Regions from separate parts of the Mesorhizobium sp. WSM3864 genome, predicted to be linked through region 3. Evidence: riboswitches for the same ligand, from Rfam matches in the RefSeq annotation. Region 3 holds a riboswitch; each other region holds the start of a gene.
What was found. Region 3 has a riboswitch for thiamine pyrophosphate ahead of CK215_RS31970 (hypothetical protein). Riboswitches for the same ligand answer to the same signal wherever they lie in the genome.
Positions count from the first base shown of each region.

Region 1: linked by a shared signal. The riboswitch ahead of thiC (phosphomethylpyrimidine synthase ThiC) and the one ahead of CK215_RS31970 (hypothetical protein) in region 3 are both predicted to bind thiamine pyrophosphate.
Region 2: linked by a shared signal. The riboswitch ahead of thiB (thiamine ABC transporter substrate binding subunit) and the one ahead of CK215_RS31970 (hypothetical protein) in region 3 are both predicted to bind thiamine pyrophosphate.

Region 1 is NZ_NSGD01000007.1:32,993-37,907, reverse strand. Features, by position in the region: gene otnK (3-oxo-tetronate kinase) at 1-647, shown strand, start outside; gene CK215_RS16435 (phasin) at 975-1,436, shown strand; TPP riboswitch at 2,299-2,410, shown strand; gene thiC (phosphomethylpyrimidine synthase ThiC) at 2,523-4,343, shown strand; gene thiO (glycine oxidase ThiO) at 4,340-4,915, shown strand, end outside.
Region 2 is NZ_NSGD01000004.1:232,762-237,676, reverse strand. Features, by position in the region: gene thiP (thiamine/thiamine pyrophosphate ABC transporter permease) at 1-1,012, opposite strand, end outside; gene thiB (thiamine ABC transporter substrate binding subunit) at 1,229-2,236, opposite strand; TPP riboswitch at 2,278-2,393, opposite strand; gene CK215_RS11470 (thiamine diphosphokinase) at 2,534-3,178, shown strand; gene CK215_RS11465 (ABC-F family ATP-binding cassette domain-containing protein) at 3,180-4,915, shown strand, end outside.
Region 3 is NZ_NSGD01000017.1:62,096-67,010, reverse strand. Features, by position in the region: gene CK215_RS25145 (XRE family transcriptional regulator) at 1-858, opposite strand, end outside; gene CK215_RS30930 (hypothetical protein) at 862-1,404, opposite strand; gene CK215_RS25130 (RNA-binding protein) at 1,480-1,719, opposite strand; gene CK215_RS30925 (hypothetical protein) at 1,719-1,916, opposite strand; gene CK215_RS31970 (hypothetical protein) at 1,974-2,180, opposite strand; TPP riboswitch at 2,378-2,488, opposite strand; partial or broken gene CK215_RS25115 (porin) at 2,767-3,761, opposite strand; gene CK215_RS25110 (MFS transporter) at 3,958-4,915, opposite strand, start outside.

The DNA of each region.
Region 1 (4,915 bases), on a different contig from region 3:
TCGGCGCCGCAGCCTTGGCACAACGCCTGTCGGTCGGAGCGTCCGGCCTGGGATTGGGTCTCGCCCGCGGCCTGGTCGCCGCCGGCACCGCGCAGCGCCATCAACGGACGGTGCTGCGGGATCGGCCGGCCAAGGGGCCTGCGGCGTGCTTGGCCGGCAGCTGTTCGCGGGCGACCCTGACGCAGATTGCCCGCGCCGAAGAGACGATGCCGGTGCTGAGGCTCGATCCGGAAAGGTTGATGAGCGGAGCGGCGGAGACGCACCGTGCGCTCGCATGGGCGGCCGCCCGCTTGGCCGATGGCCCCGTGCTCATCGCCAGCAGTGGATCGCCCGAGGTGGTTTCGGCGCTGCAGGCGCGGCATGGACGTGACGCTGCCGGTCATGTGATCGAGCAGTCGCTGGCGACGATCGCCGAAGGTCTGGTCGAACTCGGCGTGCGCAGGTTGGTCGTGGCAGGCGGCGAGACGTCCGGCGCCGTCGTGGACCAGCTTGCCATTCCCGCCTTCGAGTTGGGCCCCGAAATCGCCGCGGGTGTCCCCGCGCTGCGCGCACTCGGCAGCCCGCACGGCGAGCTGCTGCTTGCCCTGAAGTCAGGCAATTTCGGTGGCGACCGTTTCTTCGCGGACGCCTTGGCCGTTTTGGCATGAGGAGTGACGGGGTCTTGGCTGTCCAAGGATAACTGAGAAGGTCGCGCCAGGGTCGAATGGCAGCGATGGACTGCGAAGAGGCCGCTCCTGCGCCATCAACCGAATGACTGATTTTTGGTCGAAGACGGTGATGCACAATCTCGCGCCCGGCGGACCTGCCGAATGACGGCAGCCGCTACGACCTGCACCGATCGCTGCCGGCAGCGCGCCGGCCGCCGCAGTGGTGCCCTCGAGCGACAATTCGCCCCTTCATAAATCCGTTGTGTCGATTTCGTAGATGAAACAGGGGGGCTTTGTGTAATGCCACTCTCTGGAAAAGGATGGAAAATGTCCAAGATCCCCGGCAAGACCGAAACGATCGACAACGCGGAATCCGCTACTTACGAGCCGTACCGGGTTACCGAGCAGGTTCGCGCTGTCGCCGAACAGGGCGTTGAGCAGGCGAAGGAAGCATTTTCCAAATTGGAATCGAACGCCGAGACGACTCAAAAGGCTCTTGAGTCGACCCTTGAGGTGGCCAAGACCACCCGCAACGAGGTGTCGCTGAAGACGATCGCAGCTCTGCGAGCCAATGCCGAAGCCGGCTTCGCTCACCTCGAAGCACTGGTTGCCGTGAAGTCGCCATCCGAGTTCTTCGAGTTGCAGGCCGCTTTCGTGAACAAACAGATCGACACTTCCGTCGAGCAGGCCAAGACCCTGCAGGCGGTGATGTTGAGAGCCACCGAAGACGTATCCAAGCCGATCAAGGATGCCTTCGAAAAGGCTTTGAAGAACCTCAAGGCCGCTTGACTGCTCAGGCAATCCGAGACCGGAGGTCGCAGACCTCCTCTGCTCGTTACGACATCAAGACCGGCACCTTCGCGCCGGTCTTCTTCCATTCGGCCGGCGTCCTTTGCACGAACCTCATCCATCGGCCAAGCATCGCTTTTCCAAACAGTTGGCTACGGAAAGGCGCGCAGAGACGGAGACGAAGGCCCGAAATCGGGACGAGGACGCCGCTTTGGTCCTGTAGCTACTTGACCGTTGATCGTTGCAGCCCGGTGCCGGCGATTTCTCCGGGGCTGCTTTCGAAGTCGAAGAGCCTTTGGGTCGCAAGCGCCGCGGCGCCAACGCGCCCAGGAATCGTCTGCCCAATCGGGTGCAATCGGCGGCGGGTCCCACATGGCATAACGCTTCAATGCATCGCGCATTGGCCCGAACAGATAGTCGCCAAAGGTGGCAATGGCGGTACGCTGATCCTGTCGGCGTTGAGCGGGACGCGGGACGAGAACAACCACAGCATTCGCGAACAGGCTCCCGGCAAGGCCCTTGCAGCCGTCGTGGGAACGCTGCAAGTCGACCCTTACGGCTGCGCAATAATTCGGTCCTGAACAAATCGAACCAGCGTCCATAGACGCCGAACAGATGCTCTTCGAGGCGAAAAATGCGTTCTTCAATCCGCCGCCACAAGGGATCGCAAAAGCGTTTCCTTGGCGGATGACAAGTGGGCCCCGACTGCCAGCTCGACGCGCGCAAGGTCGTGGCTCAATGGGCGTCGATGTAAGAGATGCTCGATCAAAGCTGCGTGGCTGCGCCGCTTCTCGTCGCTTGTTCCAGGCTGGAGAAGTCATGAAGTCGAGTTGACAGGATAGCGTCGCATCGTCCAACCTAGGCGCCTCACCAGGGGAGTCCCGGCAAGGGGCTGAGATACTGCTATCGCGCGCAGTGACCCGTTGAACCTGATCCAGTTCATACTGGCGTAGGGACGGTGCGAGGCTTCGCGGGTCGGCAATCCGGCTTCGGCATTCGGGCAGTGCCCGCATTCTAAGCGAAGCGTCACTTCCTCCTCATCGCGTGGACTGGGTCTCCGTTGCACTCGAGCAAGGAGGCTCACTCATGAATGCCCACACCCCGACCGTCACCGTCGGCGAACTCCCAGCTTCGAAGAAGGTCCACAAACCCGGTCAGCTTCACCCGGAGCTGCGGGTGCCGATGCGCGAGATCTCGGTCCACCCGAGCGCCGGCGAGCCGCCGGTCACTGTCTACGACTCGTCCGGTCCCTACACGGACGCCACGGTGAAAACCGACATCGAGCGTGGCTTGCCACGGCTGCGCGAGGCATGGATCGAGGCGCGCGGAGACGTGGGGCGCTACGAGGGCCGCACGATCAAGCCGGAAGACAACGGCTTCGTCTCAGCCGATCGCCTGACGCCGGAATTCCCGGTTCGCAACAGACCGTTGCGCGCGGCCGGCGGCCGCGCTGTCACACAGCTCGCCTATGCGCGCGCCGGCATCATCACGCCTGAGATGGAGTTCGTCGCCATCCGCGAGAACCTCGGCCGTGAGCAGTTGCGTTCGAAACTTCAACGCGATGGCCAAAGCTTCGGCGCCGCGATCCCTGACTTCGTCACGCCGGAATTCGTGCGCGACGAGGTGGCGCGCGGCCGCGCCATCATCCCGTCCAACATTAACCACCCGGAAAGCGAGCCGATGATCATCGGCCGCAATTTCCTGGTCAAGATCAACGCCAATATCGGCAACTCCGCCGTCACCTCGTCGATGGCCGAGGAGGTCGAGAAGATGGTGTGGGCGATCCGCTGGGGCGCCGACACGGTGATGGACCTCTCGACCGGACGCAACATCCACAACATCCGCGAATGGATCGTGCGCAATTCGCCGGTGCCGATCGGCACGGTGCCGATCTACCAGGCGCTGGAGAAGGTCGGCGGCGTCGCCGAGGAACTGACCTGGGAGGTGTTCCGCGACACCCTCATCGAGCAGGCCGAGCAGGGCGTGGACTATTTCACGATCCATGCCGGCGTGCGCCTGCCCTATATCCCGCTCACCGTCGACCGCGTCACCGGCATCGTGTCGCGCGGCGGCTCGATCATGGCCAAGTGGTGCCTGCATCACCACCAGGAGAGTTTTCTCTACGAGCATTTCGAGGAGATCTGCGACATCGCCCGGGCCTATGACGTGGCGTTCTCGCTCGGCGACGGCCTTCGCCCCGGCTCGATCGCCGATGCCAATGACGCTGCCCAGTTCGCCGAGCTGGAAACGCTCGGAGAGCTCACCAAGATCGCCTGGTCCAAGGACTGCCAGGTGATGATCGAGGGCCCCGGCCACGTGCCGATGCACAAGATCAAGCAAAACATGGACAAGCAGCTCGCGGTCTGTGGCGAAGCGCCGTTCTACACGCTTGGACCGCTCACCACCGACATCGCGCCCGGCTATGACCACATCACATCGGGCATCGGTGCGGCGATGATCGGCTGGTTCGGAACGGCGATGCTCTGCTACGTCACGCCGAAGGAGCATCTCGGCCTGCCCGACCGCGATGACGTCAAGACCGGCGTCATCACCTACAAGATCGCCGCCCATGCCGCAGATCTGGCCAAGGGCCATCCGGCCGCCCAGGTCAGGGACGACGCGCTGTCGCGAGCGCGCTTCGAGTTCCGGTGGGAGGACCAGTTCAACCTTTCGCTCGATCCCGAGACGGCGCGCGCCTTCCACGACGAAACCCTGCCCAAGGAGGCGCACAAGGTGGCGCATTTCTGCTCGATGTGCGGCCCCAAATTCTGCTCGATGCGGATCTCGCACGACATCCGCGCGGAAGCGCAGAAGGAAGGGCTCGCGGCCATGGCTGCGAAGTACCGCGACGGCGGCGATCTCTACATGCCGGTCGACAGCACCTCCGAGCGCACGGACACGCCATGAAGGTGCTCGTTCGCGGCGCTGGCGTCGCCGGATTGACACTCGCGCACGAGCTGGCGACGCGCGGCGCCGATGTGACCGTGGTCGAGAAACGCCTCGAGATCGCCGGCAATGCCTCCTGGCAGGCCGGCGGCATGCTCGCGCCCTGGTGCGAGCGCGAGAACGCCGAAGAGACCGTGCTGACGCTCGGACGCGGCGCAGCCGACTGGTGGGACGCCGCCTTGCCCGGTCATGTCGCGCGCCGCGGCACGCTGGTGCTGGCGTCTGCCCGCGATGCCGGCGAACTCGACCGCTTCGGCCGCCGCACATCCGGCTTCAGGCAGTTGGACGCCAGCCAAATCGCGGCACTCGAGCCGGCGCTCGAGGGCCGGTTCGGGCGCGGGCTGTTCTTCGCTGAGGAAGCGCATCTCGACCCACGGACGGCTCTGCTTTCCCTGCGCGACAAGCTGCGCAGGATGGGCGCGCGCGTCGAGTTCGGCCGCAGCTCGGCGCCGGCATCTCAGGATATCGAGGTGGACTGCACCGGCAGCGGTGACAGGCGACCGGAACTGCGCGGCGTGCGCGGCGAGATGCTG
Region 2 (4,915 bases), on a different contig from region 3:
GCCCGGCGCTGGTGAGCGTCGCCCGACGCACGGCGTCCTCGCCGGCCAGCCGCCCAAGATCCGCCTCCAGCCCGGCGAGCACGGTCGCCGCCATCGGTCCGGCGACGAACAGCAGCGCAAGCACGATCAGGCCGGCATTCAACACGGCCTCGGTGGTGCTGGCCGCAAGGTAGCGGCGTGGCGCTACCGGCAGATTCGTATCGCCGGCCGTGTTGGCGCCGAGTCGCGTCAGCATGGCGACCACGACGAAGGTCAGCACGATCTGCAGAAACGTTAGTGTCACGGCCCGCGCGGGATCGAAATCGAAGCGCAGCGCCTGGTAGATCGCGACCTCCAGCGTCGTCGCCGCCGGCCCGCCGCCCAGCGTCAGCACGATGGTGAAGGAGGTGATGCACAGCATGAAGACCAGCCCGGCGACCCCAGGCAGCGCCGTGCGCAGCGCCGGCCATTCGATCAGCCGGAAGGCCGACCGAGCGTCCATACCGAGCTGGCTCGCCAGCCGCCACTGGTCGGCCGGCACGGTGCCGAGCGCCTCGAGGAACAGCCGCGTGGCCAATGGCAGGTTGAAGAAGACATGCGCGACCAGGATGCCGGAAAGGCCGTAAATGCCCGGCCATTCCCCACCGCCGAACGTGCCGAGGATGCCGGCAAAATAACCGGCACGGCCGTAGAGCGCCAACACGCCGAGCGCGGCGACGATGGCCGGCAGCGCCAGCGGCACCGTGAACAACTGCAGGATCAGGCGACGTCCGGGAAAGTTCGTTTGCCTGGACAGGGCGCGGCCGACGAACACTGCCGGCAAGACCGAAAGCAATGTCGACAGCAGCGCCTGCCAAAGCGTGAAGCGGGCGACGCGGAGCAGATAGCTGTCGAAGGCCGCGGCAGCGCTGGACGGACCGCTCGCGCCTTCGAGGATCAGGCCGGCGAAGGCGCCGCCGATGAGCAAAGTGATGGCGACAAGGGCGATGATGCCGGCGGTGATGCGAGGGTCAGGGCGCGGCGTGGATTGCACGCTGCACCACGTTGGCTCGAGCTAGCGAACGCCACGTTCCGTCGCACCCCCCTCTGTCCTGCCGGACATCTCCCTCTCTAGGAGGGAGATTGGCAGCTTTGCCGCTCTTCCTACACCGTCGGCGGCTAGCGAAATCACCGATGACCGCGAATTTCCCCCTTTGCGGGGGAGATGGCCGGCCGGACAGAGGGGGGTGCTCAAGCGCCATCCTGCGTCCTACTTGCTCATCGCCGCCAGCCATTCATCCACCCAGGCCTTGCGGTTGGCCGCCACCTCGTCCGGGCTGAACAGCAGGGTTTTGGTCGGCTTCACCAGCTTTTCGAAGGCCGGGTTGAGCGGCTTGTCGGTCTTGCCGGCCGGGAACATCCAGTTGGTCTCCGGGATGACGTTCTGGAACTTGGGACCGGTCATGAAGGCTATGAATTTTTCCGCCAGCGGGTTCTTCGCGCCGGTTTTGGTGATGCCGGCGACCTCGATCTGCAGATATTCGCCCTCATCGAAGGACGCCGCCTGATAGCGCTCGGTGTTCTCGGCCACCATGTGATAGGCCGGCGAGGTGGTATAGGAGAGAACCATCGGCGCCTCGCCCTTGGTGAACAGACCATAGGCCTCGCTCCAGCCCGGCGTCACGGTCAGCACCTTCGGCTTCAGCTTGGCCCAGGCTTCCGGGGCCTTGTCGCCATAGACCGACTTGACCCACAGAAGCAGGCCGAGGCCGGGCGTCGAGGTGCGCGGATCCTGGATGATGATCTTGTCGGGGCCGGCGCCCTCGACCAGTTCCTTCAAGCTCTTCGGCGGCCTCTTCAGCTTTTCGGTGTCGTAGACGACGGCGAAATAGCCGTAGTCGAAAGGCACGAAGGTGTCGTCTTTCCAACCGCCGGGGACATTCACATCGGCCACCGCGCCATGCGGCGCGAACAAGCCGCTCGCCTTGGCCTCGGCGGTGAGATTGGTGTCGAGGCCGAGCACGATATCGGCCTTGGTGCCGGCGCCTTCGAGCTTGACGCGGTTGAGCAGCGCCACGCCGTCGGCGACGGAGACGAAGTCGAGATCGCAGCCGCATTCGGCCTCGAACTCCTTCTTCACCGCAGGTCCGGGACCCCACTCGGCAGTGAAGCTTTCGTAGGTGTAGACGGTAAGCTTGTCTTTCGCCTCGGCAGGTCCGCCTGCCAAAAGCGAAACAAGGCCGGCTGCAAGAACAAGGTTGGACAATAGCGAGCGCATCGGCGCCTCCTTCGTTCGGTTAAAGGAATTGAGGCGTCGGATGGTCCGAAACGTCTAATCCCTCCGCCGGTACAAACCGGATCAGGTTCAGCGGGTTGGCTTTCGTTGCCTCTCAGCCGGTTCGCAAAATCAGCGTCCGGCACCCCGTTAGAGCGTTTCGAGACATAGGCCCGGCCGATGCGGCGCGCAAGCGGAAGTTTCCTGGGCATCATCATGGTTCACCACGGTAACGAAGCGCGATTCCGTTTGGACGCGCCCGCTTCCGTTTCGTGGGCCGGGCTGGTAAGGGCGACGGCCATGGGCACATTCACCATCCTGCTTGGCGGCGATCTCGTCCGCACGCCTCGGCTCGATCGCCAGATCGAAGGCTCCCGCATCATCGCCGCCGATGCCGGTATCGGCCATGCCGATATGCTTGGCCTCCTGCCGGAGCTCTGGGTCGGAGATTTCGACTCGGTACCGCCAAACCTGCCGGAGAATCTGGCCGCCGTGCCGCGCAAGATTTTCCCGACCGAGAAGGACATGACCGACGGCGAGCTCGCCATTGCCGAGGCGCTGGCGCGCGGCGCCACCAGCCTGGTGCTGGCCGGCGCCTTCGGCGGCAAGCGCGCCGATCATGCATTTCTGCATTTGGCTCTAAGCGTGCGGCTGGCCGAGGCGGGCACGACCGTGCTGCTGACCAGCGGCGCCCAGGAGAGCGTGCCCATCCTGCCGGGCAAAGCCGGCTTCGACTACGCCGAGGGCACGCTGTTCTCGGTGCTCGGCTTCTCCGACCTCGCCGGCCTGACGGTCTCAGGCGCCAAATGGCCGCTGGACGGTGTCGAGGTGGCGTTCGGCTCCTCGCTTACCATATCAAATGAGGTTAAGGGCCGGCTCCATATCGCGCTCGAGCGTGGCCGGGCGCTGCTGCTCGCCCACCCCTATCCTCTTCCCGAAAGCTGACATGGCCCCGCCTCTTCTCAATCTGGATGGCATAAAACTGACGTTTGGCGGCACGCCGCTGCTCGACGGCGCGGTACTGAGCGCCTCCGCCGGCGAGAAGATCGCGCTTGTCGGCCGCAACGGTTCGGGCAAGTCGACGCTGCTCAAGATCGTCGCGGGGCTGATCGAACCGCAGGACGGCGAAGTATTCCGCCAGCCCTCGGCAACGGTGCGCTACCTGCCGCAAATGCCCGATATGGATGGCTTCGCCAGCGTGCGCGCCTATGTCGAAGCCGGCCTCGGGCCGGCCGACGACCCGCATCGCGCCACTTATCTGATGGAGCATCTCGGCCTGACCGGCGAGGAGCGGCCGAACGACCTTTCCGGCGGCGAGGCGCGCCGCGCAGCACTCGCTCGCGTCATGGCGCCGGAGCCCGATATCCTGCTCCTCGACGAGCCGACCAACCATCTCGACCTGTCGGTCATCGAATGGCTGGAAGAAGAGCTTGCCCGCACCTCGTCGGCCGTGATCCTGATCTCGCACGACCGCCGCTTTCTCGAGCGCGTCTCGCGCGCCACCGTCTGGCTCGACCGCGGCCAGACGCGCCGGCTGGACAAGGGGTTCGCGCACTTTGAGGAATGGCGCGACCAGGTGCTTGAAGAGGAAGAGCGCGAACAGCACAAGCTCGGCCGCCAGATCGTGCGCGAGGAGCATTGGCTGCGCTATGGCGTGACCGCCAGGCGCAAGCGCAACATGCGCCGGCTCGGCGAGCTGCAGGCCATGCGCCAGCGTTTTCGCAGCCATCGCGGCGCCGAGGGTTCGGCGACGATGGTGGCAAGCGACGCCGCTGAATCCGGCAAGCTGGTGATCGAAGCCAAAGGCATCGAGAAGAGTTTTGGCGACCTCACCGTGGTCAAGGGCTTTTCGACCCGTATCCAGCGCGGCGACCGTGTCGGCCTTGTCGGGCCGAACGGCGTCGGCAAGACGACGCTTCTCAAGATGCTGACCGGCGAGCTGGCGCCGGATGCCGGCACTGTGCGGCTTGGCGTCAATCTGGAAATCGCAACGCTCGACCAGAAGCGCGAGGCCGTCGACCCGCAGGAGACGCTGGCGAATTACCTGACCGACGGGCGCGGCGAGAACCTTGTGGTCAATGGCGAGCAGCGCCACGTCGTCTCCTATATGAAGGATTTTCTTTTCAAGCCGGAGCAGGCGCGTACGCCGGTGCGCGAGCTTTCGGGCGGCGAGCGGGCGCGGCTGCTGCTGGCCCGGGTGCTGGCGCGGCCGGCGAACCTTTTGGTGCTCGACGAGCCGACCAACGACCTCGACATGGAGACGCTGGAGCTGCTGCAGGAACTGGTCGCCGGCTTTGCCGGAACGGTCGTCCTGGTCAGCCACGATCGCGATTTCCTCGACCGCACAGTCACCAGCGTGATCGCGCCCGACGGCGCCGGACGCTGGATCGAATACGCCGGCGGCTATTCCGACATGCTGGCGCAACGCGGCGGCTCGAAGCTGGAGGAGCGCAAGGCAAGGCCGAAGGCTGAAGCGAACGAAGCGACGGACAGGGCCGAACAGACCAGCGCTAAAAGCCCGGCCAAGAAGCTCTCCTTCAAGCAGAAGTTCGCGCTGGAATCCCTGCCGAAGAAGATCGAGGCGGTGAGCGCGTCCATCTCAAGGCTGGAGAACAATATCGCCGACCCGTCCTTCTACGAGCGCGATCCCGCATCGTTCCAGAAGACCATCGCCGCGCTCGA
Region 3 (4,915 bases):
ATATGGCGTAACATAACTCAGGCGATCTGCTCTCATGACGATTGAAGACATTGAAACTTTCCAATATTTCTTCATATTGGCAATCTGTCTAAACTCAAATTTGGTCAACTGAGGCCGAATTGACTTCGCTGGCAAAAGAAACGCGCCTGCGAACTGGTCGGCTTCTTGTTCCATGACCTCATCATCTAAAAACGTGGTCGTATGCAGAACCATATGCGCCAGCTCGTGACAGAGGGTATGCCGAATCCGGTCGGCAGGAGCGTTCATGTTCACGAAGAATAGGACCGGAAGACCATCGATCCTCTGGCTCACCGCGTCGATCAAGTCGCTGTCAAAATTACAGGGGATGACGATGCCGCCGTGATCCTCAATCAGGGCGGTTACATTCTCAATGGGGCCATCTGGCAGCATCCAGGTTTCGCGCAGTTGTCGAGCGGCATCTTCAATGCTGAACCCGCGAGAGGTCGCGCCTTGGTATTCGTCCCGGTCGATTTCCGGGATGAAACCATTCGATTTCACGCCGCCAGATTTTAGCAGTACCCCAAGATGTATCCGGCGGATGTTCATTTCCGCTATCATCTTGTCGAGCGGCTTTTGGCCGAGCTTCTTTCGCCTTCTGTAGTGGAAAGGCGGCATCCCATAGGGGCGACCAGTTTCGAAAAAGAAATCTGGCTCGTAACTGAGTGTGTCAGCCAGCGCAGTTATGAAATCTTCCGGTGCCGACATCAAGCCGGCTTCGACCTTTGAAATCGTGCCTTGGGCTACTCCCATTTTGTCGGCAAGCACAGACTGATTGAACCCGCGAGAATCGCGGGCGAGCGCCATCATGTGGCGATTAAACATTTCAATCTGCTGCATTTTTTAGAACCGGCGCTGCCGGGTTACCTCATACCAAGCAGCTTCGTCGGCTGCCCTCGATTCGAACGGAACAATCGCCGCACACCACATCGCGCCCTTGTTAGTCGGAAGCGATATTTGCGACCTCATGAACCCCGTGCCTGTGGCATCAAGAAGATATCCGGCAGTTAGGCGCGTGGGCTTTGGTGTCAGACCAGGCAATTCCTCACCTTCGTCGAAGGCAACGGCTTGCGGTGTCGGGTAGTTGGAAGACACGCCATCTTCGTCCGTCTTCTTGAAGCGGATTACAGAATTGGCAGCCTCGATCAGCCACAGATTTTGGCCCCGGATTTCCATATGGCGGACATTCGGCAGATCATCCAAAATTCTGTGAGCTTCGGCCAAAGTGTGCCGAAAGGTGCAGTGGGCCTGAGTGCTGGCATCGTGGTCCAGAACTATTTCCGGCGCGTAACGCTCATAAGTCGCGTGGCCGTGCCGAAGGATCGCGTCGATGCGATCCAGATAAGGCGACAACCGATCCATAATGACGTCGATGTCTGTTTCCACGAGCCGCACTCCTGATGATTCTGCTCGGCAGCTTACATCATCGCGCGACAAAAACGAAGAAAAATATTCCGGAAATTATTCCGAGCCTTTTGCCCACCGCTTTTCCGCCGCCTTCTTGGCGATCTCGGCGCGCCGCTCCGGTGACATATTGGCGGCGCGCTTCTTTCCGCCCTTCGAGCCAAGCTCTTTGGCGGCGGCGCTCTTGCCGTCATCCGGCGTGTCGTCGGCTTCCTCGCCGGTGGCAATGCGCATGACGCGGACGGCATTGCCGATCACGTCGGCGGGGCGCTTCTGGCCTTTAGGTCCGGTGGGCATCAGGTGTCCTTCTTTCGACGCAAGAGCGTTACCAGAACGGTGCGCATGGCTGAATGCTCATCGCTGTTCAGATCGACGACCCAATCATCGTTGTGCTTATGCCAAGGGAAGTTCTTGTTCCGCAACGCTTGGCGGAACGCCTTCGGATCGACGCCAACGGCTCTTGCCATGTCGGCGGCGTTTGTCGGCTTGGGCATGAAATCTCCTATGCTTTCCGCTAAGCATAGGCGCTTTCGCCTATCGGTTCAAATTCGCTAGGCGCTTTCGCATAATTCAAACTGAGACACTACCCGGCCGTCATAGGCCTCGACATCGCCGCGCGCCATGATCCATTCCTGGCATGGGCGGGCAGGGCCCATTTCGATGCAGGTTTCGACAGCCGGGTCGGTGTACGGGCCGGATGGATCGTAAACGGCCACGGGCGGCTCGCCGGCCGTCGGATGGAGGGAGATCTCGCGCATCGGCACCCTGATGTGCGGGTGGATGGCACCGGGCTTGTGGATTTTCGCGAGGTGGGCAGTGGTCCCGTCGACACGGCGGGGGTGAGGGCAATCTCTTGAGGCTCCTTTGCTCATGCATTGGAGACCCAGCTCTGTGCCGGAAGGATGAAAAGACGCTTTGGTCGCTCTGCTCGAAACAGGACCTAGGGCGTAAACCCCGCGAAGCGCTTGCACCATCCTAGGCCAGTATGAACTGAATCAGGTTCAACGGGTCACTGCGCCGCGACCAGCAGTATCTCAGCCCTTGCCGGGACCCCCTGGTGACTGCGGAGATAAGCCTTTGCAAGCTCAACCAAGCCTTTCGAGCGAGCAAAATTCGGGCTGGCTCGCAATCCTCCGAACTCGGCCGCACCGCCGATGCGTAAACCGATAGAGAGAGGTGCTGCCACGAAGTTGCGCTCTGCAAAGATCATAGTCCGGTTGAGTGCGATCTGGGGTGCAGCGATTGTGGTGTTGTAGCCGCGCTCGCTTTCGAGCAAGGGCATGGTCGCCAAGCTGGCGAGAAAGTCTAGTCGCGCAATCGACCACCGAGAGATTTTTCATTCAATTAGAATGAGCGTTGGAAACTGAGGATGCCGCCGAGGCAATCTTTTTTGTCAGCCTTCGTCGAATTCACGTTCGAAGGGTCGACCATGCCGATGCCGTAGTGGCCGTAGTCGATTTCGACCGTCGCCGTGAAACCGGCAACGAGCGTGTAGACGACGTTTGCGCCCACACCATAGTTCTTGAACTGACCGCCCGAGATCTGAAGGTTGAACGAAGTTTTCTCGTCGAGTGCGTAAGTGGAGCCGGCCCAGAAAGCCCAGTTGCCGCTCCAAGTTTTGTAGAAGCCGCGACCGTGAGCGGCGATTGCACTGGTTGGATCATCGTTGGTAACGCCAATGGAGCCATAGCCGAACATTCCGAATAGCGACAGCACATCCGTGACATTGACATCGACGCGGATCTTGCCGGCCAAAGCATCGTAGTTGCTGTCACGAGCGATTACGCTGGTGATCGCGCCCCAACCCTGCGTTTGTTTTACGCCGAAGACGACGTGCGGGACATGGCTCTGGTTAGTACCGACTACACCCGACCCTTGTTCAAGTGAAACCAGAGCCGAAAGGCCATTGTCGGCATCGAAGTAATACTGGGCCACGTTGGTATCGAAGTCGCCGTACGGAACGAGTACGTTGATGAGGACGTTTCCGGCGTAGCCTGTAAGCGTGTCGAAGGGCGAATGGTCCTTACCAACTCGGAGGCCACCAAGCTGGAACCAGGCGGAAGTCAATTTGACGCCGCTATTGAAGCCATAGTTCTGAGGACTGTCCGGGCCTGGATAAGCGTTGCGGTTGCCGAAATTCACGCGGTTTTCAGTGTAGGTCCTCAGTGCGCCGAGCTCGGTCTCCTGGCGCGTCCAAGTTTTGAACGTGAAACGCGTGTTGTGGTGCCCTGAACCTCGCCAGTTCTCACATCGGTGGTTCTTGCCCCGTCATACGATCGGACATCGCCGAAGCCGACGTCGTAACGGATGTAGCCCCCGATGCGCAGGCAGGTCTCGGTGTCGGTGCGCAGGGGGCGCGGCAGCGCAGGACCCATGCCCCCCTTCCGTCAAGCGCCGCCTCGAGGCCCGCCGCGGCATGGATATTCGCGAGAGAGGGACGTACGCATAGCCTCGCCTACCGGTGATGCGGGCTTACGCGCTGCTCGAAGTCGACCGGCGCGGCAGGTCCCAATGCGCGATGGGTTCGTGATCACGTCACCTCGGAGGACGAGAAACGATTGCTGAGGCACGGGTTCGAGCTGCCTCAGTCGTTCGTTCGATCGAAAGCATTGTTTGTGGAGGACGCTCTCCATCATGCAGCGCCAGGAGACGCTGGCTGACTTCCTTATCCGCTGCCGTGAGCCGATGATTCAGGCGAAGAAAGTCCATCCAGGTTGGCGTGCGGAATGTCTCTGTCCAAATCGAAGGCGCTTGAAGATTGCGCTGCAGTGTCCAGTTTCGCGCCCCGGCACGGCTCTGAACATGGCGCCTTGCGCGCATGTAACCCAGAAAGGACTCGATATTGTCTTCCGATATAAGATACTCGACCTTGACCACTATGGGACCACTCCTGGGCTTCAACTCGAGTGCCAGCTCAGGCGGGTGAAAATCCGAACTCTCCTGATCCGTTTCTTCCCATGGACGGACCGGCAACACTATTCCCGCAGCAGCAACGAGCAACAGAGCGCCCGCGGCACTCTCCAAAGCGCAGCCTAAGGAGTAGTTCTGTGCGATAGTCCCCCAGATCCAGCTGCCGGCCGCCATCCCGCCTGCGCTCAAGGCGTAGTAGATCGATAGTGTGCGGCCCACCACCCACCTTGGGCTTGCCAGCTGAACCGACACGTCAATGCCCGTCCAGGTGATAAGCCAACCCGCGCCACCAAGTGCCAGCGAAATGGCCGCCACAGCGACTGACGATGTCAGGGAAAGGGAAAGGCAACATGCTGAACAAGCAACAGAGGCGAACGACACCAGCCTGTCTTGAGACGTGATCCGCCTTAGAAAGCTATTGCTCATGCCGGCCATGAAAGCACCCATGCCGAAGCCCGCCAGCAAGATGCCGTAGATGATTGGGCCGCTTTTCAGCTGGTCCCGGACGAATAGCGGGAGCAGCGCAAGGATGGAGATACTTGCCAACCCGAAAAGGGCTGCACGGGCAATCGCTGCCCTGATT